Regions from separate parts of the Nocardioides koreensis genome, predicted to be linked through region 2. Evidence: predicted binding sites of a transcription regulator. Region 2 holds the regulator's gene; each other region holds the start of a gene.

Region 1 (9,862 bases), on a different contig from region 2:
CCTGCAGGTCGGAGAACTGGTCGCCGAGGTTCAGGACGATCTTGACGCCGTCGGTCTCCTCGATGTGCTTGCGGGTGAAGGCCTTGTACTCCACCGTCGAGCAGCTGTCGGCGGCGCTGCCGTCGGCGGTGCAGTCGACGTAGGACGGGACCGCGTCGCCCTTGTTCCACTTCGTGTAGAAGTTGGCGTTGTCGAACTGGGTGTAGCCGACCTTCTCCAGGTTGGAGACGGTGGCGTCCTCCTGGCTGGCGCTGCGGCCGGTGACGCCGTAGACGTGGTAGCCCTTGGCCTCGACGGCGTCCACGAAGTCCACCATGCCGGGGGTGGCCGGGAAGGCCTCCTTCATGACCCACTCGTCGTTCTGGAGCTTCGGGTCGAAGTTGAAGTGCATCGCCCCGTCCTCCATGTCGTAGGTCCAGAGCGTGGTGTCGTCGGCGTCGAAGACGACCGCGAGGTTCGGCGCCGGGGCGTCCGGCATCTGCGACAGGATGTTCGCCTCCATCGCCTTCATCTCGGTGATGTAGGGGGAGTCGGTCTTGCTCGCGATGCCCTTCGAGTCCGCGCCGTAGTAGGTGCGGATCGTCGACTTCACCGAGTCGATGTTGGGGATCTGGGCGCCCTTGGCGGTGAGCCCGGTCGAGCCGTCCGGCTGCATCACGAAGTGCGAGTGCGGGACCAGCTTGGCGTCGTCGACGACGCGGGCGTCGGCGGTGGCGGGGGTGAGGAGGAGTGCTGCTGACGCCGTGACGACGAGGGCGGCACGAGTTCGGGTGGTTCCCGGAATTCGCATGTGGTGCTCCGAGTCTTGATGTGAGAGAGACAACAAACTCGGACAACCTACGACTGCGAGCCGCCGCCCGCAGGGAGACTCACCGATTCACAGGTCCGGAGGCGAAGGTGTGGGCCACGGAGTACCCGAGCCGGCGGTACACGGCGCGCAGGTGCCCGGTGCCGTCGGCCTCGCGCCGCAGCGCACCGACGGCCACCAGCCGCCCCCGGCGGCGGCCCCGCCCCGGGGCCCCGCACAATGGCAGGGTGAACGAACCCTTGGTCCTCGGCATCGAGACGTCGTGCGACGAGACGGGTGTCGGCATCGTCCGCGGCAACACGCTCCTCGCCGACGCGGTCGCGAGCAGCGTCGAGGAGCACGCCCGGTTCGGCGGGGTCGTGCCCGAGGTCGCGAGCCGCGCCCACCTCGAGGCGATGGTCCCCACGATCGAGCGCGCCTGCGAGACCGCCGGCATCGCGCTCGGCGACGTGGACGCGGTCGCGGTCACCAACGGCCCCGGCCTGGCCGGCGCGCTGCTGGTCGGTGTCGCCGCGGCCAAGGCGCTCGCGGTCGGGCTCGGCAAGCCGATCTACGGCGTCAACCACCTCGCCTCGCACGTGGCCGTCGACCAGCTCGAGCACGGGCCGCTGCCCGAGCCGTGCCTGGCGATGCTCGTCAGCGGCGGGCACTCGAGCCTGCTGCGGGTCCACGACGTCACCACCGGCGTCGACCCGATGGGCTCGACGATCGACGACGCGGCGGGTGAGGCGTTCGACAAGGTGGCCCGCCTGCTCGGTCTGCCGTTCCCCGGAGGCCCGCACATCGACCGGGCCGCCCGCGAGGGGGACAGCGTGTACGTCGACTTCCCGCGCGGGCTCACGTCGCGCCGGGACCTCGAGCGCCACCGCTTCGACTTCTCGTTCTCGGGCCTCAAGACGGCCGTCGCCCGCTGGGTCGAGGCCCGCGAGCGCGCCGGGGAGCCGGTGCCGGTCAACGACGTGGCGGCCAGCTTCCAGGAGGCGGTCTGCGACGTGCTGACCCGCAAGGCGATCGACGCCGCCGTGACCGAGGGCATCGAGGACATCCTGATCGGCGGCGGCGTCGCCGCGAACTCCCGGCTCCGCTCGATGGCCGAGGAGCGGGCGGCCGCGAAGGGCATCCGCGTGCGGGTCCCGCGCCCCGGCCTGTGCACCGACAACGGCGCGATGGTCGCCGCGCTCGGCTCCGAGATGGTGTCGCGGGGCCGGACCCCGTCGCCCCTGGACCTGCCGGCCGACTCCTCCCTGCCGGTCACCAGCGTGCTGGCCTGAGAGTCACTCCGACGGCAGGAACTCCGAGAGGATCTCCGGGTTGCGACCTGCCACCGGTCCCGCGAGGACCTCGGGGTCCCCGAAGTCCAGCGCGACACGGACCAGCGACCACTGGTTGTCCTCGAGCCCGACCGTCGCGGCGAGGAGGTGCGTCGCGTCGGCCCACGCGTAGCGGCTGACGACCTGCGAGCCGGGTGGCTGCCAGGTGCCGACCCGCTCCAGGCCGAGGTCGAACACGTCAACCTTGCCGACCATGTTGTTGTCACCCTCGGCGGCCGTGAGGTACTGGCCGTCGGGGGAGAAGTCCAGGTTCGAGGCGTAGTTGCAGTTCCTCGCAACGACCCGGTCTGCCTCGGGGTCGTAGAGACCCGCGCACGGGAGCTGCGGAACCGAGCCGGCATGCGGCAGCTGCACCGCCCACAGCCTCCCGTCAGGGCTCACGTCGGTGATGCGCAGCGGCTTGACAGCTGTCAGGTCCCGGGCCCCGTCGAGCGTGGCCGTGGCGGACGTGGTGGTGCCGTCCCCGGCGTACACCGTGCACCCGCCGGCGGCGCAGTCGGACCCGGTGACCGCGTCGATGGTGGGGACGGTCTCCCCGGGCAGCGGGATCCCGCTCAGGGCCACCGGCTCCGCGACGCCGCTCTCGAGCACCTCGACCCGGTGGCTGTCGTCGGCCCAGGCGACCAGGTCGTCGTCCGGGCTCATCGTGATCGCGTTGACCGGGACCCGGTAGCGGGCTTCGAGATCACCGTCGGGGGAGAAGACCTGGATCGCCTGCGGACGAGACGTCGCGGCGACGATCCGGCCGTCCGTCAGGAGGCCGAGCTGGGTCACGTCGGCGTTGTCGAGGTCCACGCCGACGGTGCTGCCGTCGGGGAGGGTCACCCGTCCGTCGTGCAGCACGGCGGTGTGCCCGGCCCGGGAGGGGGTGGGCGCCGGGTCGGGACCGTCGGCGCGGTCCAGGCTGCCGGACAGCACGGCGGGGACGACCGCGACCACCGCCACCGCCGCGGCGACTGCTGCCGCCGCCGTCGCGCGGCGGCGGCGACGGATCCGGTGCGCGCGACCGCGCACGTCGGTGAAGGAGAGCGGCGCGTCGTACAGGGCGTCGGCGCGGTGGCGCAGCTCGCGAACGACCTCGTCGGTCATGGGGTCCTGGGTGCTCATCGCTCCTCCTCCCGGGGGTCCAGGGTGGCGGGTGTGCGCTCACGCAGGGCGGCGAGCGCGCGGCTGGTCTGGGACTTCACGGTTCCGACGGAGATGCCGAGGACGTCCGCTGTCTCGGCCTCGGTCATCTCCTCGTAGTAGCGCAGGACCAGGACGGCCCGCGCCTTGCGGGGCAGCGTCTGCACCAGCGCCCACAGCTCGTCGTTGCGGCCGTCGTAGTGCCTGTCGAGGACCGGTGCCCCCTCGGGCACCTCGTCGGTGGCGCGCTCACGGCGCTTCCAGCCGCGCCGCCACAGCGAGTTGTTCTCGTTGACCATGATCCGCCGCACGTAGGCGTCCACGGACTCCCGGTCGCGCACCCGGTCCCACGCCAGGTACAGCTTGGCCAGCGAGGTCTGCAGGACGTCCTCGGCCTGGTGCCGGTCGCCGGTCAGCAGGTACGCCGTGCGCAGCAGCGCGGGCTGCCGCGCGGCGAGGTACGCCGTGAACTCGGCGTCCCGCTCGGCTCCCCGTCCCGACACCACGGCCTCCGATCCCGAGCCCGGCTGGGCTGTGAGCTGCATCTTCTCCTCCGTCCCTACGGGTGGAGGACGCGGGCGTGCCGGAGAAGGTTGCAATCAGTGCGTCGACCGGACCGACCAGCGGCTCCCTAAGGTGGCAGGAGTCGGTTTGCACGTGCCCGCGCCGGGCGGACGAGAGGACAACGAATGCAACAGGTCAAGGCGGTCATCGCGCGCGCCAAGGGGCAGCCCGTCGAGGTGACGACCATCAACGTGCCCGACCCGGGCCCGGGTGAGGCGCTGGTGAAGGTGCAGGCCTGCGGGGTCTGCCACACCGACCTGCACTACCGCGAGGGCGGCATCAACGACGACTTCCCGTTCCTGCTCGGCCACGAGGCCGCGGGCGTGGTCGAGGCAGTCGGGGACGACGTCACCAGCGTCGCCCCGGGTGACTTCGTGGTCCTCAACTGGCGCGCGGTGTGCGGTGACTGTCGCGCCTGCGACCGGGGCGAGCCGTGGTACTGCTTCGCCACCCACAACGCCACCCAGAAGATGACCCTCGAGGACGGCACCGAGCTCTCGCCGGCGCTGGGCATCGGCGCCTTCGCCGAGAAGACCCTGGTCGCGGCGGGGCAGTGCACCAAGGTCGACCCGTCGGCGCGTCCCGCCGCCGTCGGCCTCCTCGGCTGCGGTGTGATGGCCGGCATCGGCGCGGCGATCAACACCGGTGCCGTGACCCGCGGCAAGTCCGTCGCGGTGATCGGGTGCGGTGGTGTCGGCGTGGCCGCGGTGGCCGGGTCGGCCCTCGCCGGCGCGAGCCCGGTCATCGCCGTGGACATCGACCCCAAGAAGCTCGAGGCCGCGAAGAAGCTGGGCGCGACCCACATCGTCGACTCCTCGCAGACCGACCCGGTGGCGGCGATCCAGGAGCTCACCGGTGGCTTCGGTGCCGACGTGGTCGTCGAGGCGGTCGGCCGCCCCGAGACCTGGAGGCAGGCGTTCTACGCCCGCGACCTCGCCGGCACCGTCGTGCTGGTCGGCGTCCCCACCCCCGACATGTTGGTCCCCGACATCCCGCTCATCGACGTCTTCGGCCGCGGTGGGTCGCTGAAGTCCAGCTGGTACGGCGACTGCCTGCCGTCGCGGGACTTCCCGATGCTGGTCGACCTCTACCAGCAGGGCCGCCTGGACCTCGATGCGTTCGTGACCGAGGAGATCGGCATCGACGACGTGGAGGCCGCGTTCGACCGGATGCACGCAGGCGACGTGCTGCGCTCGGTGGTGATCCTGTGACCGCCCGCGTAGACCACGCCGTGTCCAGCGGCACCTTCAGCCTCGACGGCGAGACCTTCGACGTCGACAACAACATCTGGGTCGTCGGCGACGACTCCGAGTGCGTGGTGATCGACGCCCCGCACTCGGTCGACGACATCATGGCGGTGGTGGGGGACCGCACGGTGAAGGCGATCCTGCTGACCCACGCCCACGACGACCACTGCCGGGTCGCTCCCCCGCTGCGCGAGCGGGTCAACGGTGGGCAGGGTGCCCCGATCCTGCTGCACCCCGACGACAAGCCCCTCTGGGAGCTGACCCACACCGACCGGCTCTGGGACGTCGACCTCGAGGACGGCTTCGAGATCACGGTCGGCGGCAGCACCCTGCGGGCGATCCACACGCCCGGGCACGCCCCGGGTGCGGTGTGCTTCCACGCCCCGGAGCTCGGCTGCGTGTTCACCGGCGACACCCTGTTCCAGGGCGGGCCGGGGGCGACCGGCCGGTCGTTCAGCGACGAGGACGTCATCAAGCGGTCCATCCGGGCCCGGCTGTTCGAGCTGCCGCCCGAGACCGTCGTGCACACCGGGCACGGTGACGACACCACGATCGGCGCCGAGCGGGAGGCCCTGGGCTGAGGCTCCGGACGGTCAGAACGGGCGGACCAGCAGCGCCGTACCGTGCCCGGCGACCCGGGTCAGCACGATCGTGGCCTCGGTGTCGCCGCTGAGCGCGAGCCGCTTGCGGAGCTGGTCCGGGACCACGTCGACGCCGCGCTTCTTGATCGTCAGCGTGCCCACCCCGCGCTCGCGGAGCGCGGCGCGCAGCGGCTTCTCGCGGTAGGGCAGCTCCTCGAGGATCTCGTAGCCGCGCGCGAACGGCGTGTGCGCCGGCACGTCGGAGGTCACGTAGGCGATGTGCTCGTCGACGAGCCCGCCGTGGACCGCGGCGGCCACGGCGGTGACCAGGCCGGCCCGGATCACCGCACCGTCCGGCTCGTAGAGGAACCGTCGGACCGGGACCACCCCGGCGCCGGGGTCGTCCTCGTCGGTCAGCGTCGCCAGCCCGCCGCTCCCGATCACCGTGGCCCGGCGCGCCGTCGTCGCGAGCCGCCCCGACCACAGGGCCGCCTCCTTGACCTCGCCGTGGTCACTGACCCACTCGGCCTCGACGCCCTGGGGGACCAGCTCGTGGGGAATCCCCGGCGCGACCTTCACGCAGGAGTCCCGGCGCAGCAGCCCCTCCACGAAGGACCACGGCGGCGTCCAGTCGTCGACGTCGAAGGTCCGGCCCCGGCCGGTACGCCGGGCCGGGTCGGCGAAGGCGACGTCGAAGGGAGCGGTGCTGACCTCGGTCGCGTCGGCGACCTGGACCGCGCCCTCGAGGCCGAGCGCCGAGAGGTTCGCAGCGGCCACCTCGACCCGCAACGGGTCCAGGTCGATGCCGGCGCAGATGAGGCCGGTCTCGGCGAACGCCACCAGGTCCCCGCCGATGCCGCAGCCGAGGTCGATGACCGTCCGCGCCGACGCGGCGCCCAGCCGGGCGGCGCGGTGCCGGGCCACGGGCAGGCGGGTGGCCTGCTCGAGGCCGTCGGGGGTGAAGTACATCCGGGGGGCGAGGTCGCCGAACTTCGCCACGGCCCGACGGCGCAGCGTCGCCTGGGTCATGGCGGCGGCGACGTGTCCGGGGGTCTGCGGGGTGGAGCCGACCGAGGCCCGCCGCAGGGCGGTCTGCGCGCGCAGGGGATCCTCCTCCGCCACCTCCTCGGCGGCGGCCAGCAGCCGCTGGCCGTCGTCGGTCAGCAGCCAGCGGAAGTCGTCGAGGTCCATGGAACCGATCCTTCCAGAGGGCCCGGCCCAGACCTTTGCTGGCACTCATTCAGGCCGAGTGCTAACGTCTGGACTGGCACTCTCACCATGAGGGTGCCAGCGCTTGCGAGCGAAGTACGACCCCCGCGACGGCGTACCTCCCAGCAAGCCCCAACGTCCGGAGGACTCCCGTCACCCGGAGTGCTCCAGCCCTACGTCAGACAAGTGGAGAAAGTGGAGGTCGACATCGTGTCGGTCAACATCAAGCCCCTCGAGGACCGCATCGTCGTCAAGCCGCTCGAGGCCGAGCAGACCACGGCGTCCGGCCTGGTCATCCCCGACACCGCCAAGGAGAAGCCCCAGGAGGGCGAGGTCGTGGCGACCGGTCCGGGTCGCATCGACGACAACGGCAACCGCGTCCCGCTGGACGTGGCCGTCGGCGACAAGGTCATCTACAGCAAGTACGGCGGCACCGAGGTCAAGTACGCCGGGTCGGAGTTCCTCATCCTCTCCGCCCGCGACGTGCTGGCCGTCGTTTCCTGATTTTCCCTGGGTCGTGTGCCTGACGACGCGCCATGGCGCGTTCTCAGGCACACGACCCGATCTCTTTGAGGAGAGCAATGCCGAAGATTCTTGAGTTCGACGAGGGCGCCCGCCGGGCGCTCGAGCGGGGCGTGGACGCGCTCGCCAACGCCGTCAAGGTGACGCTGGGCCCCAAGGGCCGCTACGTCGTCCTCGACAAGAAGTGGGGCGCACCGACCATCACCAACGACGGCGTGACCGTCGCGCGTGAGATCGAGCTGGACGACCCGTTCGAGAACATGGGCGCGCAGCTGACCAAGGAGGTCGCCACCAAGACGAACGACGTCGCGGGTGACGGCACCACCACCGCCACCGTGCTGGCCCAGGCGATGGTCCACGAGGGCCTGCGCGCCGTGGCCGCCGGCGCCAACCCGATGGGGCTCAAGCGGGGCATGGACGCCGCGGCCGAGGCCGTCGGCGACGCGCTGCGCGAGGCGGCCCGCGAGGTCGACTCCAAGGAGGACATGGCGTCGGTCGCCACGATCTCCAGCCGCGACTCCCACATCGGTGAGCTGCTCGCCGAGGCCTTCGACAAGGTCGGCAAGGACGGCGTGATCACCGTCGAGGAGTCCAACACCATGGGCACCGAGCTGGAGTTCACCGAGGGGATGCAGTTCGACAAGGGCTACATCTCGCAGTACTTCGTCTCCGACCCCGAGCGCATGGAGGCCGTCCTCGACGAGCCCTACATCCTGCTGCACCAGGGCAAGATCTCGGCGATCGCCGACCTTCTGCCGCTGCTCGAGAAGGTCATCCAGGCCGGCAAGCCGCTGTTCATCCTCGCCGAGGACGTCGAGGGCGAGGCTCTCTCGACCCTGGTCGTGAACAAGATCCGTGGCACCTTCAACGCCGTCGCGGTGAAGGCCCCGGCCTTCGGCGACCGTCGCAAGGCGATGATGCAGGACATCGCGACCCTGACCGGTGGTCAGGTCGTGGCCCCGGAGGTCGGCCTCAAGCTCGACCAGGTCGGCCTCGAGGTCCTCGGCCAGGCGCGCCGCGTCGTCATCACCAAGGACAACACCACGATCGTCGACGGCGCCGGTGACGCCGCCGAGGTCGAGGGTCGCGTCAACCAGATCAAGGCCGAGATCGAGTCCACCGACTCCGACTGGGACCGCGAGAAGCTCCAGGAGCGCCTCGCGAAGCTCGCCGGCGGCGTGTGCGTGATCAAGGTCGGCGCCGCCACCGAGGTGGAGCTGAAGGAGAAGAAGCACCGCATCGAGGACGCCGTCTCCGCGACGCGCGCCGCGATCGAGGAGGGCATCGTCCCCGGCGGTGGCTCCGCGCTCATCCACGCGGTGTCGGTCCTCGACGACAACCTCGGCCTGACCGGTGACGAGGCCGTCGGCGTCCGGATCGTCCGCAAGTCGGCCGACGAGCCGCTGCGCTGGATCGCCGAGAACGGCGGCCAGAACGGCTACGTCGTGACCACCAAGGTCCGCGAGCTCGGCGTCGGCAACGGCTACAACGCCGCCACCGAGGAGTACGGCGACCTGGTCGCCCAGGGCGTCCTGGACCCGGTCAAGGTGACCCGCTCCGCGCTGGTCAACGCCACCTCGATCGCGGGCATGCTGCTCACGACCGAGACCTTGGTCGTCGAGAAGCCCGAGGACGAGGACGAGAACGGCGCGGCCGCCGGCCACGGCCACGGTCACGGCCACGGCCACTGACCCGTCGCAGCTCCTGCGCTGAAACGCGTCGACCCGTCGTCAGCTGACGACGGGTCGACGCGTTTCTCGTTCCAGCTCACGACGGGTCGGCGAGGCGGACGACCAGGACCGTCGTGGGGTCGCCGTGGCGGTCATTGCCGCGCGGCCAGATCATGAGCGGCCGGTCACCGGGACCGGCGGCGGGCGGCGTCCCGGCCAGGCTGCTGCGGCCGGAGACGTCGAAGAGCCGGCCGGTGGCGAGGTCGTAGGAGTACCAGTAGAAGGACACGGTCCGGTCGCTCACCTGCATCACACCCTCGTCGCTCTCGACCCGCAGGTCGGCGACGACGCCGTCCTCGCGGTCCACCACGAACGTCGGGGAGTGGTCGCCGCAGTGGCTGTCGACGGCGACCCGGTCCCCGTTGCCCAGGATCGTCTCCCACCTCGAGCCGACCGAGCAGCCGCCGGGGAGGGCGACCGTCACCGTGTCGCCGGTCGCCACCTCGCGCAGGGCGACCGAGTCGGGCCCACCGTCAGTGCGCCGCACGGCGTACGCCAGGACGCCGCCGGCGAGCGTCGGGGTGGAGAACCTCCCCTGGTGCTCGAGGCTGCCCGGCCTGCCGAACCGGACCGACCAGACGTCGTCGGGGGAATCGTGGTCGTAGCCGGGCCCGGTCTTGAACCACGCGGTGTCGGCGTCGAGCCCCAGGACTGTGTAGTGGCGAGCGCGCGGGACCTCGGGCAGCGTGAAGTGCCGGCGGTGGCCCGTCGAGCGATCGAGCCGGACCAGGTCGCGCAGCGGACC
Region 2 (9,862 bases):
CCGGACGCTGTACGACGTACCCGACGGCCGGCTCGCCGACGAGGACGCCCCGGCACCGGTGCGCCTGCTCGGCACCTACGACAACCTGTGGCTCGCCCATGCGGGACGGGACCGGGTCACCACCCCGGAGAACCGGCGCCGCTGGATGGGCGCCAACGGTGGCACCGCCCAGACGGTCTTCGTCGACGGGATGCTCGAGGGACTCTGGCGGCTCGTGGACGGCCGCGTCGAGGTCGACCCGTTCCGCAGGCTGGCCCGGGCAGAGCGCGCGGACCTCGACGCCGAGGTCGCTCGGGTCGACGCGCTGCTCGCCCTGTGACGCGTCGACGAGCGCCGGGTCGGGGTCAGGACCAGCGGGGGGTGCGGGAGAGCAGCGCCGCGGCGGCGGCGACGCCGGCGGTGGAGGTGCGCAGCACCTCGGCGCCCAGCCGGACCGAGGAGGCCCCGGCGGCCGCGAAGGTCGCGACCTCCGCCTCGGTGAGGCCGCCCTCGGGGCCGACGACGACCACGACCGGGCCGGCGGCCGGGACCTCGAGCGATGCCAGCGGCACCGACGCCTCCTCGTGCAGCACCACGCCGAGCGACGCGGCACCGAGCAGGGCCGAGACGTCCGCGGTGGACGCGAGCTCGTCCACCTGCGGGAACCACGACCGGCGCGCCTGCTTCGCGGCCTCGCGCGCGGTCGAGCGCCAGCGGGCCAGCGACTTCACCGCCCGCTCGCCCTTCCAGACCGCGACGCTGCGCGCGGCCGCCCAGGGCACGATCCGCGCGGCCCCGACCTCGGTCAGCATCTCGACCGCGAGCTCGCCCCGGTCGCCCTTGGGCAGCGCCTGCACGACGACCAGCTCGGGCTCGGGCCGGGCTCCGTCGGAGATCGCGGCGACGGTGACGGCGAAGACCCGCTTGCCGGTGCTCGCCACCTCCCCGGTCACCGAGCGCCCGGCGCCGTCGGTCAGCACCACCGGCTCCCCCACGCGCAGCCGGCGTACCGCGACCGCGTGGTGGGCCTCGTCGCCGGTCACCTCGACCGTGGCGCCGACCGTCACGCCGCCCAGGGTCGGCACGACGTGCACCGGCAGCGACATCAGTGCGGGTTGAAGGCGTCGCGCAGCCGGCCGAAGACCGACTTCGACCCGGGCCGGACGTGGCCCGAGGGCTGCTCCTCGCCACGCAGGGCCGCCAGCTCGCGCAGCAGCTCCTCCTGGCGCTCGTCGAGCCGGGTCGGGGTCTCCACCACGACGGTGACCACCAGATCGCCCCGCCCGCCCCGGAGCCCGGGGACGCCGCGCCCGCGGAGCACCTGCTCGGTGCCGGACTGGGTGCCGGGCTTGATGTCGAGCTCGAACGTGGTCTCCACGCCGGAGTCGGCGCCCTGCTCGACGTCGGCCTCCAACGTGGGCAGCGTCAGCGTGGTGCCGAGCGCGGCCGCGCTCATCGGCAGCGTGACCGTGCAGTGGAGGTCGTTGCCGTGCCGGGTGAAGGTGTCGTGCCTGGCGATCTGGATCTCGACGTAGAGGTCTCCGGGCGGCCCGCCGCCGGGACCGACCTCGCCCTGCTCGGAGAGCTGGACGCGGGTGCCGCTGTCGACGCCGGCCGGGATCTTCACGGTGATCGTGCGGCGCGAGCGGACCCGGCCGTCACCGGAGCACTCCCGGCACGGCTCGGGGATGATCGTCCCGAACCCGCGGCAGGCCGCGCACGGGCGCAGGGTGCGGATCTCGCCGAGGAACGAGCGCTGCACGTGGGCGACCTCGCCGGCGCCCCGGCAGGTCTCGCACGGGATCGGGTGGGTGCCCGTCGCCGTTCCCTCGCCCTGGCAGGTCCCGCAGAGCACGGCGGTGTCCACGGTGAGGTCGCGGGTCACGCCGAAGGCCGCCTCGGCCAGGTCGACCTCGAGCCGGATCAGCGCGTCCTGGCCGCGCCGGGTCCGCGGGCGCGGGCCGCGGCCGGCCGCGGCACCGCCACCGGCGCCGCCGAAGAAGGCGTCCATGATGTCGGTGAACGAGAAGCCGGCGCCCTGGCCGAAGCCCCCGGCGGCGCCACCGAACGGGTCACCGCCGCGGTCGTACGCCGCTCGCTTCTGCGGGTCGGACAGCACCTCGTAGGCGCGGGAGACCTCCTTGAACTTCTCCTGCGTCTCGGGGTCCGGGTTGACGTCGGGGTGCAGCTTCCGGGCCAGACGCCGGTAGGCCTTCTTGATGGCGTCGGCGTCCGCGTCGCGGTCGACACCGAGGAGGTCGTAGAGGTCCTGACTCAAGTCGGGTTCCTTCGCGTGATCGGGGGTGGAGCGTGGATCTGGTGTACGGGTGGGGGTCAGCCCTCGTCGAGGAAGCGGGAGACGTAGCGGGCGACCGCCCGCACCGCCGCCATCGTGCCGGGGTAGTCCATGCGGGTCGGGCCCACGATGCCGAGCGTGGCCAGCGCCTCGTCGCGCGGGCCGTAGCCGGTCGCCACGACGCTGGTCGAGGCCAGCTCCTGGTAGGGGCCCTCGTGGCCGATGCGCACCGTGACCGCGCCGCCGGTGCTGGCCTCGCCGAGCAGCTTGAGCAGGATCACGTGCTCCTCGAGCGCCTCGAGCAGCGGACGGACCGCCGAGTCGAAGCTGTCGCCGTACCGCGCCAGGTTGGCGGCCCCGCCGACCGCGATCCGCTCGTCGGAGCGGTGGTCGGACATCGCCTCGACCAGGGAGTCGACGACCGCGGCGATGGCGTGCCCGTCGACGTCGGGCACGCTGCCCTTCAGCGCGGCTGCGGCGTCGGCGATGATCTCGCCCGTCGCGGCCCGGTTGACCAGCAGCCGCAGGTCGGCCAGCTCGTCGTCGCTCAGCGACGTCTCGAGCTCGACCAGCCGCTGCTCGACCCGGCCGGTGCTGAGGATGAGGACCACGAGCAGGCGGCTGGGGGTCAGCGCGACCAGCTCGACGTGGCGGACCGTGGAGCGGGAGAGTGTGGGGTACTGCACGACCGCGACCTGGCGGGTCAGCTGTGAGAGCAGCCGCACCGAGCGGCCGACGACGTCGTCGAGGTCGACCGCACCGTCGAGGAAGGTGGCGATCGCGCGCCGCTCCGCGGGGCTCATCGGCTTGACCGTCGTCAGCCGGTCGACGAAGAGGCGGTAGCCCTTGTCGGTGGGCACCCGGCCGGCGCTGGTGTGCGGCTGGGTGATGAACCCCTCCTCCTCCAGCACCGCCATGTCGTTGCGCACGGTCGCAGGCGAGACGCCCAACCGGTGCCGCTCGACGAGCGCCTTGGAGCCGACCGGCTCCTCGGTGGACACGTAGTCCTCCACGATCGCGCGGAGCACGGCGAGCCTGCGCTCCTCCTGCATCCCGCCTCCTCTCGGCTGTGGCCCGACTCTGGCACTCGAAAGTCCTGAGTGCCAAGACTACAACCCGCGCGTACTGAGACTCACTCGACGCAGGCTCCCGACAAACCCGTGGCCCGGGTGGACGGGCCGCCCTAGGGTCTGCCCCATGCCATTCCCCACAGACACCGGCTTCCACGAAGTAGCCGACCGCATCTGGGTCGCGCGCTACGCCTGGTTCGACGTCAACGTCACCCTCGTCGGTGGTGAGCGCGGGCTGCTGGTGGTCGACACGAACGCCTCGAGCCTTTCGGCCCGACAGGTGATCGACGACGTACGCCGCCTCGGCGCCGGCGACGTCGTGGGGGCGGTCAACACCCACGAGCACTTCGACCACACCCTCGGCAACGCCGAGTTCCGCACGGCCTACGGCGCCATCCCGATCCACGCCCACGCGACTGCGGCCGAACGGACCGCGGCCGCGTGCGAGCGGGTGAAGGGACTCTTCGCCGACCAGCCCGACGACGAGCCCCTCGACGAGCACACTGACGACGTCCTGGGGACGGAGATCGTGCCCGCCGACCACACCTTCACCTCGACGGCCACCGTGGACCTCGGCGACCGCCTCGTGGAGCTGGTCCACCCCGGTCGCGGCCACACCGGCGGTGACCTGGTCGTGCGGATCCCCGACGCCGACGTCGTGCTGGCCGGGGACCTCGTGGAGGAGTCGGGCCCGCCCGGCTTCGCCGCGGACTGCTACCCCCTCGACTGGCCGTCGAGCCTGGAGAACGTGCTCGGCCTGCTCACACCGGGCAGCATCGTCGTGCCAGGGCACGGCGCGCCGGTCGACCGGGCCTTCGTGGAGCGGCAGCGCAAGGAGATCGGCATCGTCGCCGAGACCATCCGCGACCTGGCCGGGCGCGGCGTACCGCTCGAGGAGGCCCTCGACGCCGCCGACTGGCCGTTCCCGAAGCGGGCCCTGGCCAGCGCTGTGGCCCGCGGCTACGAGCTGCTCTAGGGTCCGCGGCATGGCGGAGTTCACGGAGGTTGCGGAGCGGGTCTGGGTCGCGCGGTACGAGTGGTTCGACGTCAACGTCACCCTCGTGGGCGGCGAGCGCGGGCTGCTGGTGGTGGACACGCACGGCTCGGCGGCCGCGGCCCGTGAGGTCGTGGACGACGTACGCCGCCTCGGCGCCGGCGAGGTCGTGGAGGTCGTCAACACGCACTGGCACTTCGACCACACCTTCGGCAACGACACCTTCCGCGAGGCGTACGGCGCGCTGCCGATCCACGCCCACGAGAACGCCCGGGACGAGCTCGAGAAGTGGGGCGAGCAGGTCAAGAAGCGGTACGACGACGCTCCCGAGGACCCGCGCCACGACGACATCATGGCGACCCGCATCGTGCTGCCGGACCACACGTTCTCCTCCGCGAAGGTGCTCGACCTCGGCGACCGGGCGGTCGAGCTGGTCCACCCCGGCCGCGGCCACACCAGCGGTGACCTCGTGGTCCGGGTGCCCGACGCCGACGTCGTGCTCGCGGGCGACCTGGTCGAGGAGTCCTCCCCGCCGTACTTCAACGACGACTCCTGGCCGATGGACTGGCCGCTGAGCCTCGACATCGTGCTGGGCCTGCTGACGCCGGCGACCGTCGTCGTCCCCGGCCACGGCACCCCCGTGGACCGCGACTTCGTCGAGGAGCAGCGCAACACCGTCGGGATCGTGGCCGAGACGATCCGGGACCTCGCCTCGCGCGGTGTCCCGGTCGACCAGGCCCTCGAGGCCGGCGAGTGGCCCTGGCCGCGGGAGCACCTGGCCACCGCCGTGCGGCGGGGCTACGAGCACCTGCCCCGCAGCCAGAAGCGCCTGCCGCTGATCTGAGGTTCACCCTCTTCGCCCGTGGGTACGGTCGCCGCATGACGAACTCCAGCGACGAGGCAGCCGAGCAGGGCATCACCGACGAGCAGCTGCCCGAGGACCTCCAGCCGAGCGAGGAGAACCCGCTCGCCCAACCGCTCGACGACGAGGTCGACCCCGCGGATCTCGACATGGACGGCGGCCGGGGCGCCGACGAGTGGGACGACGAGCAGCTGGAGGACTGAACCGCTCGAGGTCCGGGCGTCCGGCGCGTCATCCCGACCCGGGGCCGTCCGCCCACCTAGCGTTGTCCGGTGACTTCTCGCGACCGCTACGGATCCGACGTCCTCTCCACCGACTGGCGCGCCCCGAAGCGCGGCCGCGCCGTCGAGGCGCCCGCCGAGCTCGGGGCCGTCGTCGAGGAGGTCACCACCGACTGGTGCGGCGAGATCGTCGCGGTCGACCGGGACCTCCACACCGTCACGCTGGAGGACCGCCGCAGCAAGCGGCGCACCTTCCCGCTCGGCGCCGGCTTCCTGCTGGAGGGCAAGCCGGTGATCCTCACCGCACCGGTGCGCGCCGCGGCGCCCGCCAGGCCGACGCGTACGGCGTCGGGCTCGGTCGCCGTCCACGGCGCCAAGGCGCGGGTGGCCAGGGCCAGCCGGATCTTCGTCGAGGGCCGGCACGACGCGGAGCTGGTCGAGAAGGTCTGGGGCGACGACCTGCGGATCGAGGGCGTGGTGGTGGAGTACCTCGGCGGTGTCGACGACCTCGCCGACCACCTGCGCGACTTCAAGCCCGGGCCGCAGCGCCGGGTCGGGGTGCTCGTCGACCACCTCGTCAAGGGCTCCAAGGAGAGCCGGATCGCCCAGAACATCGCGAAGTCCCCCATCGGCAAGGACGTGCTGATCGTCGGGCACCCCTTCATCGACATCTGGCAGGCGGTCAAGCCGGCCCGGCTGGGCTTCGCGCGCTGGCCCGACGTGCCGCGCAGCATCGACTGGAAGACCGGGACCTGCCAGCAGCTCGGCTGGCCGCACCGCGACCAGGCCGACATCGCCCGCGCCTGGAAGCACATCCTCGGCGGGGTGCGCTCCTACAACGACCTGGACCCGGCGCTGCTCGGGAGGGTCGAGGAGCTGATCGACTTCGTGACGGCCTGAGGCCCCGAGGACTACGGTGGAGACCAAGGACCGACGCTTCATCCGACAGTGAGCAAACCCGACCCAGGGAGCACGTGATGAGTGATCCGACCCGACCGCCCCACCACGGGGACGAGCCGCCTCGGGAGTCCGGCACGGGGAGCGGCGGCTACGGAGTGCCCCCGGCGGGACCACCCCCGCAGGGCCAGCCCGGCCTCGGCCCGCAGCGCCCGGCGTACGGCGGCCCGCCCCAGCAGCCGGCACAGCAGCCGGGACAGCAGCCGGCGTACCCCGGCGGCGTCACCCCGCAGGAGATCACCTGGGGCTGTGCCGCCCACTGGAGCGCGCTGGTCGCCTCGGTGATCGCGCTGGCGTTCCTCGGCCCGCTGATCGTGATGCTCACCAAGGGCAACGAGTCGGCCTACGTGCGCCGGCAGGCGGTCGAGTCGCTGAACTTCCAGCTGTCGATCCTGATCTACGGGATCATCTCGTTCGTGCTCGTCTTCGTGCTGGTCGGCTTCGTGCTGCTGCCGATCGTCGGCCTGATGTGGCTGGTCTTCACGATCATCGGCTCGATCCGCTCGTCCAAGGGCGAGGAGTACCGCTACCCGCTCACGATCCGGATGGTCAGCTGACCAACGCCCCCGTCGAACCGGAGCGGGGCGGAGTCAGGGCAGCAGGTCACGCACGACCGCGTCGGCGAGCAGCCGGCCCGTCCGCGTGAGCACCAGCCGGTCCCCCGCGGTCACGAGCAGCCCGCGCGCGACCAGGTCGGGGACCGCCGCCCGTCCGACCGGGTCCAGCACCTCGGGCGCCAGGCCCTCACGCAGCCGCAGCTCCAGCAGCACCCGCTCGACCCGCCGGCTCTCCGCGTCGAGGACCTCCCGCGCGTGGGCCGGGCTGCGGCCGGCGGCCAGCCGGTCGGCGTACGCCGCGGGGTGCTTGACGTTCCACCAGCGCACCCCGCCCACGTGGGAGTGCGCACCGGGGCCGACCCCCCACCAGTCGGCGCCGGTCCAGTAGAGCAGGTTGTGGCGGCACCGGCTGGCCTCGTCGCGCGCCCAGTTCGAGACCTCGTACCACCCCAGGCCGGCGGCCACGAGCCGCTCGTCGGCGAGGGTGTACTTGTCGGCCAGGTCGTCGTCGTCCGGCATCGGCAGCTCGCCGCGCCGCACCTGACGGGCCAGCGCGGTCCCGTCCTCCACGATGAGCGAGTACGCCGACACGTGGTCCGGCCCGCAGGCCAGTGCCGCGTCGAGGGAGGCCTCCCAGTCCGCGAGCGACTCCCCCGGCGTCCCGTAGATGAGGTCCAGGCTGACCTGGTCGAAACCCGCCTCGCGGGCCCAGGCCACCGCGTCGGGCACCCGGCGCGGGTCGTGGGTGCGGTCCAGGGTGCGCAGCACGTGACCGACCGCGGACTGCATGCCGAAGGAGACCCGGTTGATCCCGCCCGCGCGCAGCTCCTCGAGGTCGGCGCGGGTGACGCTGTCGGGGTTGGACTCGGTGGTGACCTCGGCGCCCGGCGCCAGCCCGAGCTCGGACTCGATCGCCGCCACCACCGCCGTCAGGTCGCCGGCCGGCAGCAGCGTCGGCGTACCCCCGCCGAAGAAGACCGTGGAGACCGGGACATCGCGGTCACCCAGCGCCTTGCGGACGCGGCGCACCTCCTCGATCGCCGCCTGGGCGTACGTCGCCCGCGACGCGCCCGGGGCGGCGGAGGCACCGCCGAGCTCCTCGGCGGTGTAGGTGTTGAAGTCGCAGTAGCCGCACCGCACCGTGCAGAACGGCACGTGCACGTACAGCCCGAACGGCCGCTCCCCCACGCCCTCGAGCGCTGCCGGCGGCAGCGCACCGTCCTCGGGCACCGGGTCGCCGACGGGCAGGGAGGATGGAGGCACGTGCTCCATCCTCCCATCCGGGTCAGGCGTAGAGCGCGTCGATCCTCTCCTGGTAGTTGGTCTCGACGACGTTGCGCTTGACCTTCATGGACGGGGTGAGCTCTCCGGACTCGACGCTCAGGTCGTGGTCGAGGAGGTCCCAGCGCTTGATGGTCTCCCACCGGTTCAGGCGCGTGTTCAGCTCGTCCACGTAGTCGGCGACCATGCTGTGGACCGTGTCCGAGGTGACGATGTCGGAGTACGACGCGCCCGCCATGCCGTTCTCCTCGGCCCAGCCGGCCATCGCGTCGGGGTCGAGCGTGACCAGCGCGACGCAGTAGTTGCGCTCGTTGCCGAACACCATGAACTGGCTGGCGTAGGGGCAGATCGCCTTGAACTTCGACTCGATCGCCGACGGCGCGATGTACTTGCCGCCCGAGGTCTTGAAGAGGTCCTTGATCCGGCCGGTGATGGTCAGGAAGCCCTCGGCGTCGATGCTGCCCTTGTCACCGGTGCGCAGCCAGCCGTCCTCGGTCAACGACTTGGAGGTCTCCTCGGGCAGGTTGTGGTAGCCGTCCATGATGCCCGGGCCCTTGATCAGGATCTCGTCGCCCTCGCCGAGCTTGACCTCGCTGCCGGGGAGCACCGGGCCGACGGTGCCGATCTTGTAGTCCTGTGGGTGGTTCACGAACGAGCCCGCCGAGCTCTCGGTCAGTCCGTAGCCCTCCAGGATCAGGATGCCGGCGGCGTTGAACCACTGCGCGATGTCCTGGTTCAGCGCGGCCGCGCCAGAGATGAAGAAGCGGACCCGTCCACCGAAGCGATCCCGGATCTTGCTGAAGACCAGCCGGTCGAACAGGCCGTGCTGCACCTTCAGCGGCAGCGGCACCGACTTGCCCTCGCGGCGCAGGCCCTCGACCTCCAGCCCGACCTTGAAGGCCTGGTTGAAGATCTTCTCCTTCAGCCCGCCCTCGGTCTGCTGCATGGTGATGATGCGGCCGTGGGCCTTCTCGAAGATCCGCGGGGCCGCACCCATGAAGGTGGGCTTCACGATCCCGAGGTTCTCCACGATCTTCTCGACCCGCCCGTCGATCGCCGTGGCGAAGCCGCAGGCGAGCTGCGTGGAGAGCAGCACCTTGCCGAACGAGTGCGCCATCGGCAGCCACAGGAACTGCAGGTCGTCCTCGTGGAGGATGTCCTGGACCTCGATCGCCGCGCCCTCGTAGACCCAGGACCGGTGCCGCAGGCGAACGCCCTTGGGGCGGCCGGTGGTGCCGGAGGTGTAGATCAGCGTCGCCAGCTGGTCGGGGGTGATCGCCTTGGCCGTCTCCTCGATCACGTCGGGGTGCTCGGCGAGGTAGGCGTCACCGAGCTCGGCGAGCGCGTCGAGGTCGATGACCCAGCTGTCGTCGGTGGTCCCGTCGAAGGTGACGACGCGGAGCAGGTGCGGCAGCTCCGCCTTGTGCTCCTTGAGCTTGGCGATCTGCTCGTCGTCCTCGGCGAAGACGACCCGGCACTCCGAGTCGCTGAGGATGTACGACGTGTCCGCGGCGTTGGTGGACGGGTAGACGGTGGTCGTCGCGGCACCGGCGCACATGACGGCGAGGTCGGCGAGGATCCACTCGTAGCGGGTGTTGGAGGCGATACCGACGCGCTGCTCGCGCTCGATCCCCAGGGACAGCAG
Region 3 (9,862 bases), on a different contig from region 2:
CAGCCCACTGGCGGCGACCGGCTCGGACGTCGCGGCCAGCTCGTCGACGAGCGCCACGATCGCGCGGTGCTCGGCCAGCATCGCCTCGACGAGCAGCCGGGCCTCCGGCATCTCCGCCGCGGCGGCGTACATCGTGGTCTCCTCGGCCAGGGCGTGCGGGACCAGCTCCTCGCGGCACCAGCGGACGAGGTCGAGCCGGCGCTCCGCGGCCGCCGCCACCTGCCCGCCCCCGGCCGCCGCCGTCAGGCTCTCGACGGCGAGCGTCAACGCGCCCGTCATCTCCGCATGGTGGTGCTCGACTGCCTCGGCGGCTCGGGCGTCGGCCTCGTTCGAGGCGATGACCACGTCGTTCATGTTCGGTTCTCCTCACTGCGCCCCGGTGGGGCCTGTCCCGTGGCCCGTGATGGTGGGCTCGACACCTTTTTACTACAATCGAGACCGTGAAAAATGACAAGGGCCGGATGTCCTCCGTCACATCGCAACCCGGCCCGCGCCCGGGCACCGGCGCACGGCCGCTGTCCGACTCCGCGGCCGCGATCCTCGAGGTGCTGCGCGGTCAGGCCGAGCCGCTGACGCTGGCCGCGCTGGCGCGGCTCATCGGCCTGCACACCAACACCGTGCGCGAGCACCTCGACGTGCTGGTCCGTCGCGGACTGGTGGCGCGACAGCGCGCCGAGCCCGGCGGTCGGGGTCGGCCGGCCTGGCTCTACTCGATCACCGACGCCGAGGTCGAGACCTCGGAGTACGCCGGCCTGGCCGCCGCGCTCGCGGCCGCGATCAGCCGGTCCAGCCCCTCGCCCGCGGCGGACGCCGCGGTCGCCGGCGAGGAGTGGGGGCACGACCTGGCCCAGGCCCGCGGCGCGGCGCCGACCACGCCCGACGCCGCCCGCACCCATGTCGTCGAGCTGCTCGACGACCTCGGCTTCCGGCCCGAGCAGGAGGCGGAGGACCCCGCCACCGTGCGACTCACCCGGTGCCCCCTGCTGGAGGCGGCGCACCGGCACCCCGACGTCGTCTGCGCGGTTCACCTCGGGATCGTGCGCGGCGCCCTGGAGGAGTACGGCGCGGACCCGGCCGCCAGCGAGCTCGAGCCCTTCTCCGAGCCGGGCGCGTGCCGGCTCGTCGTACCGCCGCGGCCGGAGTGACGCATGTGACGCACGTCGCGCGCGTCTTAATTGGTATCTCAGATTCGAATTAATCTACGTTGCTCGTGTGCAGCTCACCGGCTTCACCGACCTGGCGCTCCGCATCGTGATGCGCCTGGCGGTCCTCGAGGACTCGACGTCCACCACGCGCACCGTCTCCGACCAGCTCGAGGTGAAGTACACCCACGCCACCAAGGTGGTGGCCGAGCTGCAGCGGCTCGGTGTCGTCGAGACCCGGCGCGGCCGGGCCGGCGGGCTGCGGCTGCGGGACGACGCCCATTCCCTCTCCGTGGGCCAGCTGGTCCGGAGCCTCGAGGGCCCCGGCGAGGTGGTCCAGTGCGAGGGCCCCGTCCCCTGCCCGCTGCGCGGCGGCTGCCGTCTGCGCGCGGCGCTGCACGACGCCCAGGAGGCGTTCTTCGCGGCGCTGGACCCGCTGACGATCGCGGACCTCACCGCTCCCCCGACCCGGACGATCCTGCTCAACCTCAGCGGTCGCCCCCGAGACTGACCCAGAGATCGATCCCCCTCTCACCCCTGAAGGAGCCACCATGCTGTCCCCCTCGGCCACCGAGGTGGTCCGGGCCACCCTGCCCGTCATCGGCGCCGCCATCGACGAGATCACCCCGGTGTTCTACCGGCGCATGTTCGCCGCCCACCCCGAGCTCGAGCGCGACCTGTTCAACCGCGGGAACCAGGCCCAGGGCGAGCAGCAGCGGGCGCTGGCCGGCGCCATCGCCGCCTACGCGACCCTGCTCGTCACCCCCGGCGGCCCGGACCCGCGCGAGGTGCTGACCCGGATCGCCCACAAGCACGCGTCGCTCGGCATCACCGAGGACCAGTACCCGATCGTGCACGAGCACCTCTTCGCCGCCATCGTCGAGGTCCTCGGCGACGCCGTCACTGCCGAGGTGGCCGCCGCCTGGGACGAGGTCTACTGGCACATGGCCGGCTCGCTCATCTCGATCGAGAAGGAGCTCTACGCCGGGGCCGGCGTGGCCGCCGGCGACGTGTGGCGGACCCTGGTCGTGCGTCGGCGCCTGCAGGAGTCCCCCGACACGGTCTCCTTCGCCCTCGCCTCCCCCGACGGCAGCCCGCTGCCGGAGTCGCGGCCCGGCCAGTACATCTCGGTGGCGGTCCGGCTCCCCGACGGGGCCCAGCAGATCCGCCAGTACAGCCTCACCGGGACGTCCGAGCCGAGCGAGTGGGCGATCTCGGTCAAGGCGGTGCCCGCCCGGCGCGACGACCACGACGGCATCGTGCCCGCCGGCGAGGTGTCCAACTTCCTGCACCACAACGTGTTCGAGGGTGACGAGATCACCGTCTCCGCGCCCTTCGGCGACATGGTGCTCGACGAGGGCGAGGACCCGCTCGTGCTGGTCTCCGCCGGCATCGGCGTCACCCCGATCATCGGCTTCCTGCGCCACCTGCTCAGCAAGGGTTCGGCCCGCGAGGTGCTGGTCGTCCACGCCGACCGCACCCCCGCCAGCCACGCGCACCGCCAGGAGCTCAAGGAGCTGGTCGCCGCGCTCCCCTCCGCGTCGCTGCACCGCTGGTACGAGGACCTCGGCCTGCGCCCGACCCGCGACGTGCTCAACCTCGGCCGGGTCGACCTGGGGTCGGTCGAGATCCCGGCGAACGCGCAGGTCTACCTCTGCGGCCCGCTGCCGTTCATGGAGTCGGCCCGCGAGTCGCTGCTCGCGCGACAGGTCCCCGCCTCCCGCATCCACTACGAGGTCTTCGGGCCGGACAAGTGGCTCGCCACCGCCTGACCGAGCGCCGCCGCTTCAGGGAAAGCCGGCCGACAATGCAGCAGGGCCCCGGTCCGAAGACCGGGGCCCTGCTGTGTGGCTGGGGGTGGGGCAGGACTCAGAAGTCCATGCCGCCCATGCCGCCGGACGGGTCACCCATGGGGGCGGCCTTCTCCGGCTTGTCCGCGACTACGGCCTCGGTGGTGAGGAAGAGCGCCGCGATGGAGGCGGCGTTCTGCAGCGCCGACCGGGTGACCTTGGCGGGGTCGATGATGCCCTCGGCGAGCATGTCGACGTACTCACCGGTGGCCGCGTTCAGGCCGTGGCCCGGGGTCAGGTTGCGCACCTTCTCCGCCACGACGCCGCCCTCGAGGCCGGCGTTGATCGCGATCTGCTTGAGCGGGGCCTCGGTCGCCAGCTTGACGATCTGGGCACCGGTGGCCTCGTCACCCTCGAGCTCGAGCTTGGCGAACGCCTCGGCCGCGGCCTGGACGAGCGCCACGCCACCGCCGGCGACGATGCCCTCCTCGACGGCCGCCTTCGCGTTGCGAACGGCGTCCTCGATGCGGTGCTTGCGCTCCTTGAGCTCGACCTCGGTGGCCGCGCCGACCTTGATCACCGCGACACCGCCGGCCAGCTTGGCCAGGCGCTCCTGCAGCTTCTCGCGGTCGTAGTCGGAGTCCGACTTCTCGATCTCGGCGCGGATCTGGTTGACCCGACCCTCGATCTGGGCGGCGTCGCCGGCGCCCTCGACGATGGTGGTCTCGTCCTTGGTGATGACGACCTTGCGGGCCTGGCCGAGCAGCTCGATGCCGGTCGACTCGAGCTTGAGGCCGACCTCCTCGGAGATGACCTGGCCGCCGGTCAGGATCGCGATGTCCTGCAGCATGGCCTTGCGGCGGTCACCGAAGCCCGGAGCCTTGACGGCGACGGACTTGAAGGTGCCACGGATCTTGTTGACGACCAGCGTGGACAGGGCCTCACCGTCGACGTCCTCGGCGATGATGACCAGCGGCTTGCCGGACTGCATGACCTTCTCGAGCAGCGGCAGCAGGTCCTTGACGTTCGAGACCTTCTGGTTCGCGATCAGGATGTAGGGGTCCTCGAGGACCGTCTCCATACGCTCCGGGTCGGTCACGAAGTACGCCGAGATGTAGCCCTTGTCGAAGCGCATGCCCTCGGTGAGCTCGAGGTCGAGCCCGAAGGTGTTCGACTCCTCGACGGTGATGACGCCTTCCTTGCCGACCTTGTCCATCGCCTCGGCGATGATCTCGCCGACCGTGGTGTCAGCAGCGGAGATCGAGGCCGTCGAAGCGATCTGCTCCTTGGTCTCGACGTCCTTGGCCATCCCGAGCAGCTGCTCGGACACGGCCTCGACGGCCGCCTCGATGCCGCGCTTGAGCCCCATCGGGTTCGCACCCGCGGCGACGTTGCGCAGACCCTCGCGGACCATGGCCTGGGCCAGGACGGTCGCGGTCGTCGTGCCGTCACCGGCGACGTCGTCGGTCTTCTTGGCAACTTCCTTGACGAGCTCGGCCCCGATCTTCTCGTACGGGTCCTCGAGCTCGATCTCCTTGGCGATGCTCACACCATCGTTGGTGATGGTGGGAGCACCCCACTTCTTTTCGAGCACGACGTTGCGGCCCTTGGGGCCGAGGGTCACCTTGACGGCGTCGGCGAGCGTGTTCATGCCACGCTCGAGGCCGCGCCGGGCCTCCTCGTCGAATGCAATCAGCTTCGGCATAACTCCTGCGATCCTTCGCATTGAAGAGTTCGTGGACGGTCCGGCTCGTTGCCCGCGACGGACGATCTGGCTGACCCGGCGGACCCTTCCCGCCGACGCTTCAGACCTCAACTCCCCGGTCCGGTGGTGGCACTCTCATCACGAGAGTGCCAGTGCCATGTTTAGCACTCGCCCGGGGCGAGTGCAAACAGTTGCCACGGGTCCCGGTTCCGGGGCTTTCCCTCGCACCGACGCCGCTCGCGGTCCGGCAGGCCGGGCCCTAGCGTGACAGTCATGCAGCCTCCTCCCGCGCTCCGCACCGCCGTGCCCCTGATCAGCGCCCCGATGGCCGGCCCGGCGGGCGGGCGGCTCGCCCACGCGGTGAGCACGGCCGGCGGCCTCGGGATGATCGGCGTCGCCCCCGACCGTGGCAGCGACTGGATCCGGCGCGAGGCCGCGATCGCCGGGGCCGGCGGCACGGCGTACGGCATCGGGCTGCTGGCCTGGGGCCTCGACCTGGCGCCGGACCACCTGGACACGGTCGTCGAGCTGCGGCCGGCGCTGGTCTCGGTCAGCTTCGGCGAGTACGCCGAGCCGGTGCGGCGGCTGCGCGAGGCCGGGATCCCGACCGCGACGCAGGTCGGCTCACCGGCCGACCTCGACCGTGCCGTGGCGGCCGGCGTCGACGTGATCGTCGCCCGCGGTGGGGAGGGCGGCGGCCACGGGCGCGACCAGATGGCGACCCTGCCGCTGCTCCAGCTGGTGCTCGGGCGGACCGACCTGCCGGTCTACGCCGCGGGCGGGATCCTCGACCACCGGGGGCTGGCCGCGGTCCTCGCCGCCGGTGCGGCCGGCGCCTGGGTCGGCACCGCGTTCCTCGGGTGCGCGGAGGCAGAGGGGACCCCCGCCGCGAAGGCCGCGCTCTTCGCCGCCGAGAAGACCGGCTACGGCCGCGTCTTCGACGTGGCGACGCAGGCGCCGTGGCCGCGGGAGTTCGGCGGGCGGGCCGTGGCCAACGCGTTCTTCGAGGAGTGGCAGGGCCGCGAGGACGACCTCGACGACGCCGCCCGCGACCGGTTCGGCGCGGCGGTCACCGCCGGGGACTTCTCGGTGGCCCACGTGTACGCCGGGCAGGGGGTCGCCGCCCTCACCGGGGAGACCACCGCGGCCGACGTGGTCGCCGGCTTCGCCCGGGCGCTCCCGACGCACCCCGCCTGACAGCCCAGCTGACGAACCGGGCTGACGAACCGGGCTGACGACTCAGCCCGACGCGCGCGCGGCGACGAGGTCGGCGTACGGGCCGGCGTTGCCCGGCAGCACGTCGAGGTAGAGGCCGGGCTCGATCAGCTCCAGCTCGCTGACGACCAGCCGACCGTCGAGCTCCATGAGGTCCACCCGGCCGTAGTCGAGCTCGACCCCGAGCAGCGCCGAGACCTCCCCCATCGCGGCGACGGCGACCGCGGCGGGCTCGTCGGCCAGCGGCACCGGCCTGGAGACCCCGCCGTACTCCTCGTGGACCCGGATCTCGCCCGCGCCCGGCAGCTTGTCGACCTGCGACACCGCGGCCCCGCCGAGCACGAACACCGACGTCTCGCCCCGGGTCCGCACCGACTCGACCAGCGGCTGCACGATCCAGGGACCGGCGGTGAGCCCGCTCAGCCGCTGGTCGTCGGTGCGCTCGGCCTGGACGACGCCGACCCCGCTGGCGCCGGTCCGGGCCTTGACCACCACGGGACCGAAGCGGTCGATGGCCGCGCCGAGGCCGGCCACCAGCGTGCGGTCGTCGAGCAGCGACGTGGGGACGACCGGCACCCGGTCGGCGATGCCGGCGAGGTAGGCCTTGTCGGCGTTCCACGCGAAGACCTCGGCACCGTTGAGCAGCGGGGTGCCCTTCTCCACGGCGCGGGCCCAGTCGAGGAAGTCCGCGCAGCGGCGGTGGTAGTCCCAGGTGGACCGGACGGCGACCAGGTCGGCGGCGGCCCAGTCGACGGCCGGGTCGTCCCAGCACGCCCAGCGCGCGTCCACCCCTCGTGCCGCGAGCTCGGCGACCAGGAGGTCACCGCCCGGCTCGCCCTCGGGGAGCAGGGCGAAGGTGGCCAGCAGGAGGGTCGTCACGCTGCGAGGCTAGGCGGCCGGCAGCGCGCCGGTCCACCGGATTGCCGCCGGGTCACCGCGCCGTGGTCTCGGGAGGCCGGTGCCCGAACGGGACCTGCTCGACCACGCCCAGCGCCGCGAGCACCGAGGGCAGCATCGCCTTGGCCGTGCGCTTGTAGCCGATCGCGCTGGGGTGGAACCGGTCGAGGCTGAACATCTCGTCGGGGTTCGTGATGAAGAACGGCCCGACGACGTGCGCCAGCGAGACCGCGTGCGCGCCGTTGCGCACCGCGGCCGTCTCCTGCGCGCGGGCGAGCTGCCGCGAGGCGCGCGACCCGAGGGCGCGCAGCGGCTGCGGCACCGGACGCAGCGCCCCCAGGTCCGGGCAGGTGCCGACCACCACGGCGGTCCCCCGGTGGCGCAGGGCGACGATGGCCTCCTCGAGGTGGCGCACCGACTCGCCGACCGGCACCCGGTGGGTCACGTCGTTGCCGCCCACGACGATGACGGCCACGTCCGGGCGGTACGCCGGGGGCAGCCCGGCCAGCTGGCCGGCCAGCATCGAGGACTCCGAGCCAACCCGGGCTGCGGTGGTGAGCCGCACGGTGCGCCGCGTCGCCTTGGCCAGCCGCTTGGCCAGCCGGGCGCCGAGCGTCTCCTTGGGCAGGTCGGCCCCGAGGCCGGCCGCGATCGAGTCGCCGAGGAGCAGCAGCTCCAGCGGGTCGCCGTACTTCTTCTTGTAGCGGCCGTCCGCGTCCGGGGCCACCTCGCCGAGCGGCTTGCCGACGACACGCCGGGCGGCGTCGGCCTGGCGGTGCAGGAACTCGCGGGCGCCGTAGCGGAGCCCGCTCCCGGCGAGGCCGAGGCCGGTGGCGGCCGCGGCGAGGAGGAGGGCGCGTTCTCGGGATCGGGTCACCCGGCTGTTCAAGCAGGCGGACCTGAACGGTTGCGGAACGCGACATGTCGATTTCCCCGGCGCCCGTCCGTCATCACGGTGACAGACTCGTCCACGAACGATCGAGAGGAACCACCATGACCGAGTACGTCGTGCTGCTGCCGGGCAACGAGAGCACCTGGGAGGCGGCCACCGAGGAGCAGAAGGCGCAGATGTACGCCCGGCACGGCGAGTTCGCCCGCCTGCTGGCCGAGCGCGGCCACAAGGTCGTGGGCGGCAACGAGCTCACGCACTCGCGCGGGGCCAAGGTCGTCCGGGGCGACCTGGACGCGGTCACCGTCACCGACGGGCCGTACGCCGAGACCGTCGAGCAGCTGACCGGCTACTACCTCGTCGACGCCGACGACCTCGACGACCTGCTCCAGGTGTGCGGCCTGCTGGCCGGCGCCGAGGGCGTCGTCGAGGTGCGCGCCACCGTCGACCACTCCGGGAACGCGTGACCGACGCGCTCTCCGAGGCGCTGCGCGACGAGTGGGGCCGGCTGCTGGCCCTGCTCGTCGCGCAGTTCCGGCGCCTCGACCTGGCCGAGGACGGGCTGGCCGACGCCTTCGAGGCGGCCGCCCGCACCTGGCCCTCGGACGGCGTCCCCGCCAACCCGCCGGCATGGCTGCTCACGACGGCCCGCCGGCGGGTCACCGACCGGCTGCGCACCGAGGCCGTGGCCGCCCGCAAGCTGCCGCTGCTGGCGGTCGAGGCCGACCTGCAGGAGGAGGCGCAACGCGTGATGGCCGAGGCGGGCGAGCAGGTTCGCGACGAGCGGCTGCGGCTGGTGCTCCTGTGCGCGCACCCGTCGCTGCCGCCGGCGTCGGCCGCCGCGCTCACCCTGCGCCTCGTGCTCGGCGTGCCGACCGAGGACGTGGCCCGGCTGTTCCTGGTGAGCACGCCGACCATGGCGGCGCGGCTGACCCGGGCCCGGAAGAAGCTGGCCGGCGAGCGGTTCACCGTCCCTTGCGGGGCGGAGCTGGAGTCCCGGGTCGGCGTGGTCGCGGACGTGGCCTACCTGGCGTTCACGAGCGGCTACGCCCCCGGCTCGGGCGACGACGTGCTCCGCGCCGGGGTCGCGGCCGAGGCGATCCGGCTGGTGCGGGTGCTGCGGTCGCTGCTGCCCGACTCGTTCGCCGGGCGGCCGGAGCTGGACGCGCTGCTGGCGCTGATGCTGGTCCAGCACTCCCGGCGCGACGCGCGGGTGCGGGACGGCCGGCTGGTGCTGCTTCCGGACCAGGATCGGGACGCGTGGCACGGCGAGGAGGCCGTCGAGGCGTTCGACCTGCTGACGCCGCTGGTCGACGCACCGCCCGCGCCGTACCTCCTCCAGGCCCTGATCGCCGCGGAGCACGCGGTCGCGCGCACCGCCGGCGACACCGACTGGCCGCGGATCGCCGCCCGATACCGCGAGCTCGAGGAGCTCACCGGCTCCCCCGTCGTCCGGCTCAACCGGGCGGTCGCCGTCGCCGAGGCGGACGGCCCGCTCGCCGGGCTCGCGCTGCTCGACGGCGTCGTCCTCGCGGGGCACCGGCTCCCGGCGGCCCGGGCCGAGCTGCTGGCGCGCGCCGGTCGCCTCGACGAGGCGCGCACGTCGTACGACGAGGCGATCGGCCGGTCCACGAACCTGGCCGAGAAGGCGCACCTGATCGAGCGGCGCGCGCGGCTGGCCGGCGGGCCGTGACCCGTCAGCGGGCCGGCAGCTCCTCGGCGATGCGCTCGGCGAACTCGCCGGCGCGCGCGAGGTCCTCGGCGTCGGGATGGCCCTTGTTGAGCCCACCCACGATGCGCAGCGGCAGCCACGTGTCGAAGCCACGGCACGAGAACGAGCCCACGACCTCGAATCCCCTGTCCCGGAGCACCGACTCGAGCGAGCGTTGCCAGGGCAGGGACTGGGACCGCCCCATCCCGGAGGTGGTGTATACGAAGGCGCGGGTTCCGCGGACGTGCGGCAGCCGCTCCACGTACTTGCGCAGGCGGGCGTGGTGCGAGCCTCGGAAGATGCCCGAACCGAACCCGACGAGCGGGCGTTCGGACAGCGTGTGGGGATCGACGTCCTCCGGCTCGCGCACGTCGGCTCGCAGGACCTCGGCCATGGCGCGGGCCACCAGCGCCGTGTTTCCCTCCGACACCGACACGCAGAGGATCAGGGGTGGCCGCTCCATGTCGGAAGTCTTCTCTCCCGTGCGGGCCGGGGCAGAGCCGAAGGTCCCCT

What was found. Region 2 encodes HrcA, which represses chaperone genes, less so after heat shock. Its sites were predicted from a motif close to TTGGCACTCGNNNNNNNCGAGTGCCAA; they were not measured.
Region 1: groES (co-chaperone GroES) is a predicted target of HrcA. The motif match lies at 6,886-6,912, and genes of this name have one in related genera.
Region 3: groL (chaperonin GroEL) is a predicted target of HrcA. The motif match lies at 4,799-4,825, and genes of this name have one in related genera.

The regions. Positions count from the first base shown of each region.
Region 1 covers NZ_BAAAQR010000001.1:257,540-267,401, reverse strand. Annotated here, with positions in the region: gene ABD268_RS01165 (HAD family acid phosphatase) at 1-790, opposite strand, end outside; gene tsaD (tRNA (adenosine(37)-N6)-threonylcarbamoyltransferase complex transferase subunit TsaD) at 1,036-2,079, shown strand; gene ABD268_RS01155 (WD40 repeat domain-containing protein) at 2,083-3,246, opposite strand; gene ABD268_RS01150 (SigE family RNA polymerase sigma factor) at 3,243-3,809, opposite strand; gene ABD268_RS01145 (S-(hydroxymethyl)mycothiol dehydrogenase) at 3,954-5,039, shown strand; gene ABD268_RS01140 (MBL fold metallo-hydrolase) at 5,036-5,656, shown strand; gene ABD268_RS01135 (class I SAM-dependent methyltransferase) at 5,669-6,847, opposite strand; gene groES (co-chaperone GroES) at 7,076-7,369, shown strand; gene groL (chaperonin GroEL) at 7,447-9,078, shown strand; gene ABD268_RS01120 (hypothetical protein) at 9,155-9,862, opposite strand, start outside.
Region 2 covers NZ_BAAAQR010000016.1:102,286-112,147, reverse strand. Annotated here, with positions in the region: gene ABD268_RS21050 (winged helix DNA-binding domain-containing protein) at 1-319, shown strand, start outside; gene ABD268_RS21045 (16S rRNA (uracil(1498)-N(3))-methyltransferase) at 345-1,085, opposite strand; gene dnaJ (molecular chaperone DnaJ) at 1,085-2,257, opposite strand; gene hrcA (heat-inducible transcriptional repressor HrcA) at 2,314-3,327, opposite strand; gene ABD268_RS21030 (MBL fold metallo-hydrolase) at 3,473-4,321, shown strand; gene ABD268_RS21025 (MBL fold metallo-hydrolase) at 4,332-5,183, shown strand; gene ABD268_RS21020 (hypothetical protein) at 5,219-5,404, shown strand; gene ABD268_RS21015 (DUF3097 domain-containing protein) at 5,474-6,322, shown strand; gene ABD268_RS21010 (DUF4870 domain-containing protein) at 6,400-6,936, shown strand; gene hemW (radical SAM family heme chaperone HemW) at 6,970-8,199, opposite strand; gene ABD268_RS21000 (AMP-dependent synthetase/ligase) at 8,222-9,862, opposite strand, start outside.
Region 3 covers NZ_BAAAQR010000001.1:415,030-424,891, forward strand. Annotated here, with positions in the region: partial or broken gene ABD268_RS01955 (hemerythrin domain-containing protein) at 1-354, opposite strand, end outside; gene ABD268_RS01960 (helix-turn-helix transcriptional regulator) at 462-1,145, shown strand; gene ABD268_RS01965 (RrF2 family transcriptional regulator) at 1,213-1,653, shown strand; gene ABD268_RS01970 (globin domain-containing protein) at 1,694-2,914, shown strand; gene groL (chaperonin GroEL) at 3,012-4,637, opposite strand; gene ABD268_RS01980 (NAD(P)H-dependent flavin oxidoreductase) at 4,911-5,834, shown strand; gene ABD268_RS01985 (ATP-grasp domain-containing protein) at 5,877-6,731, opposite strand; gene ABD268_RS01990 (SGNH/GDSL hydrolase family protein) at 6,784-7,626, opposite strand; gene ABD268_RS01995 (YciI family protein) at 7,743-8,105, shown strand; gene ABD268_RS02000 (RNA polymerase sigma factor) at 8,102-9,331, shown strand; gene ABD268_RS02005 (flavodoxin family protein) at 9,336-9,812, opposite strand.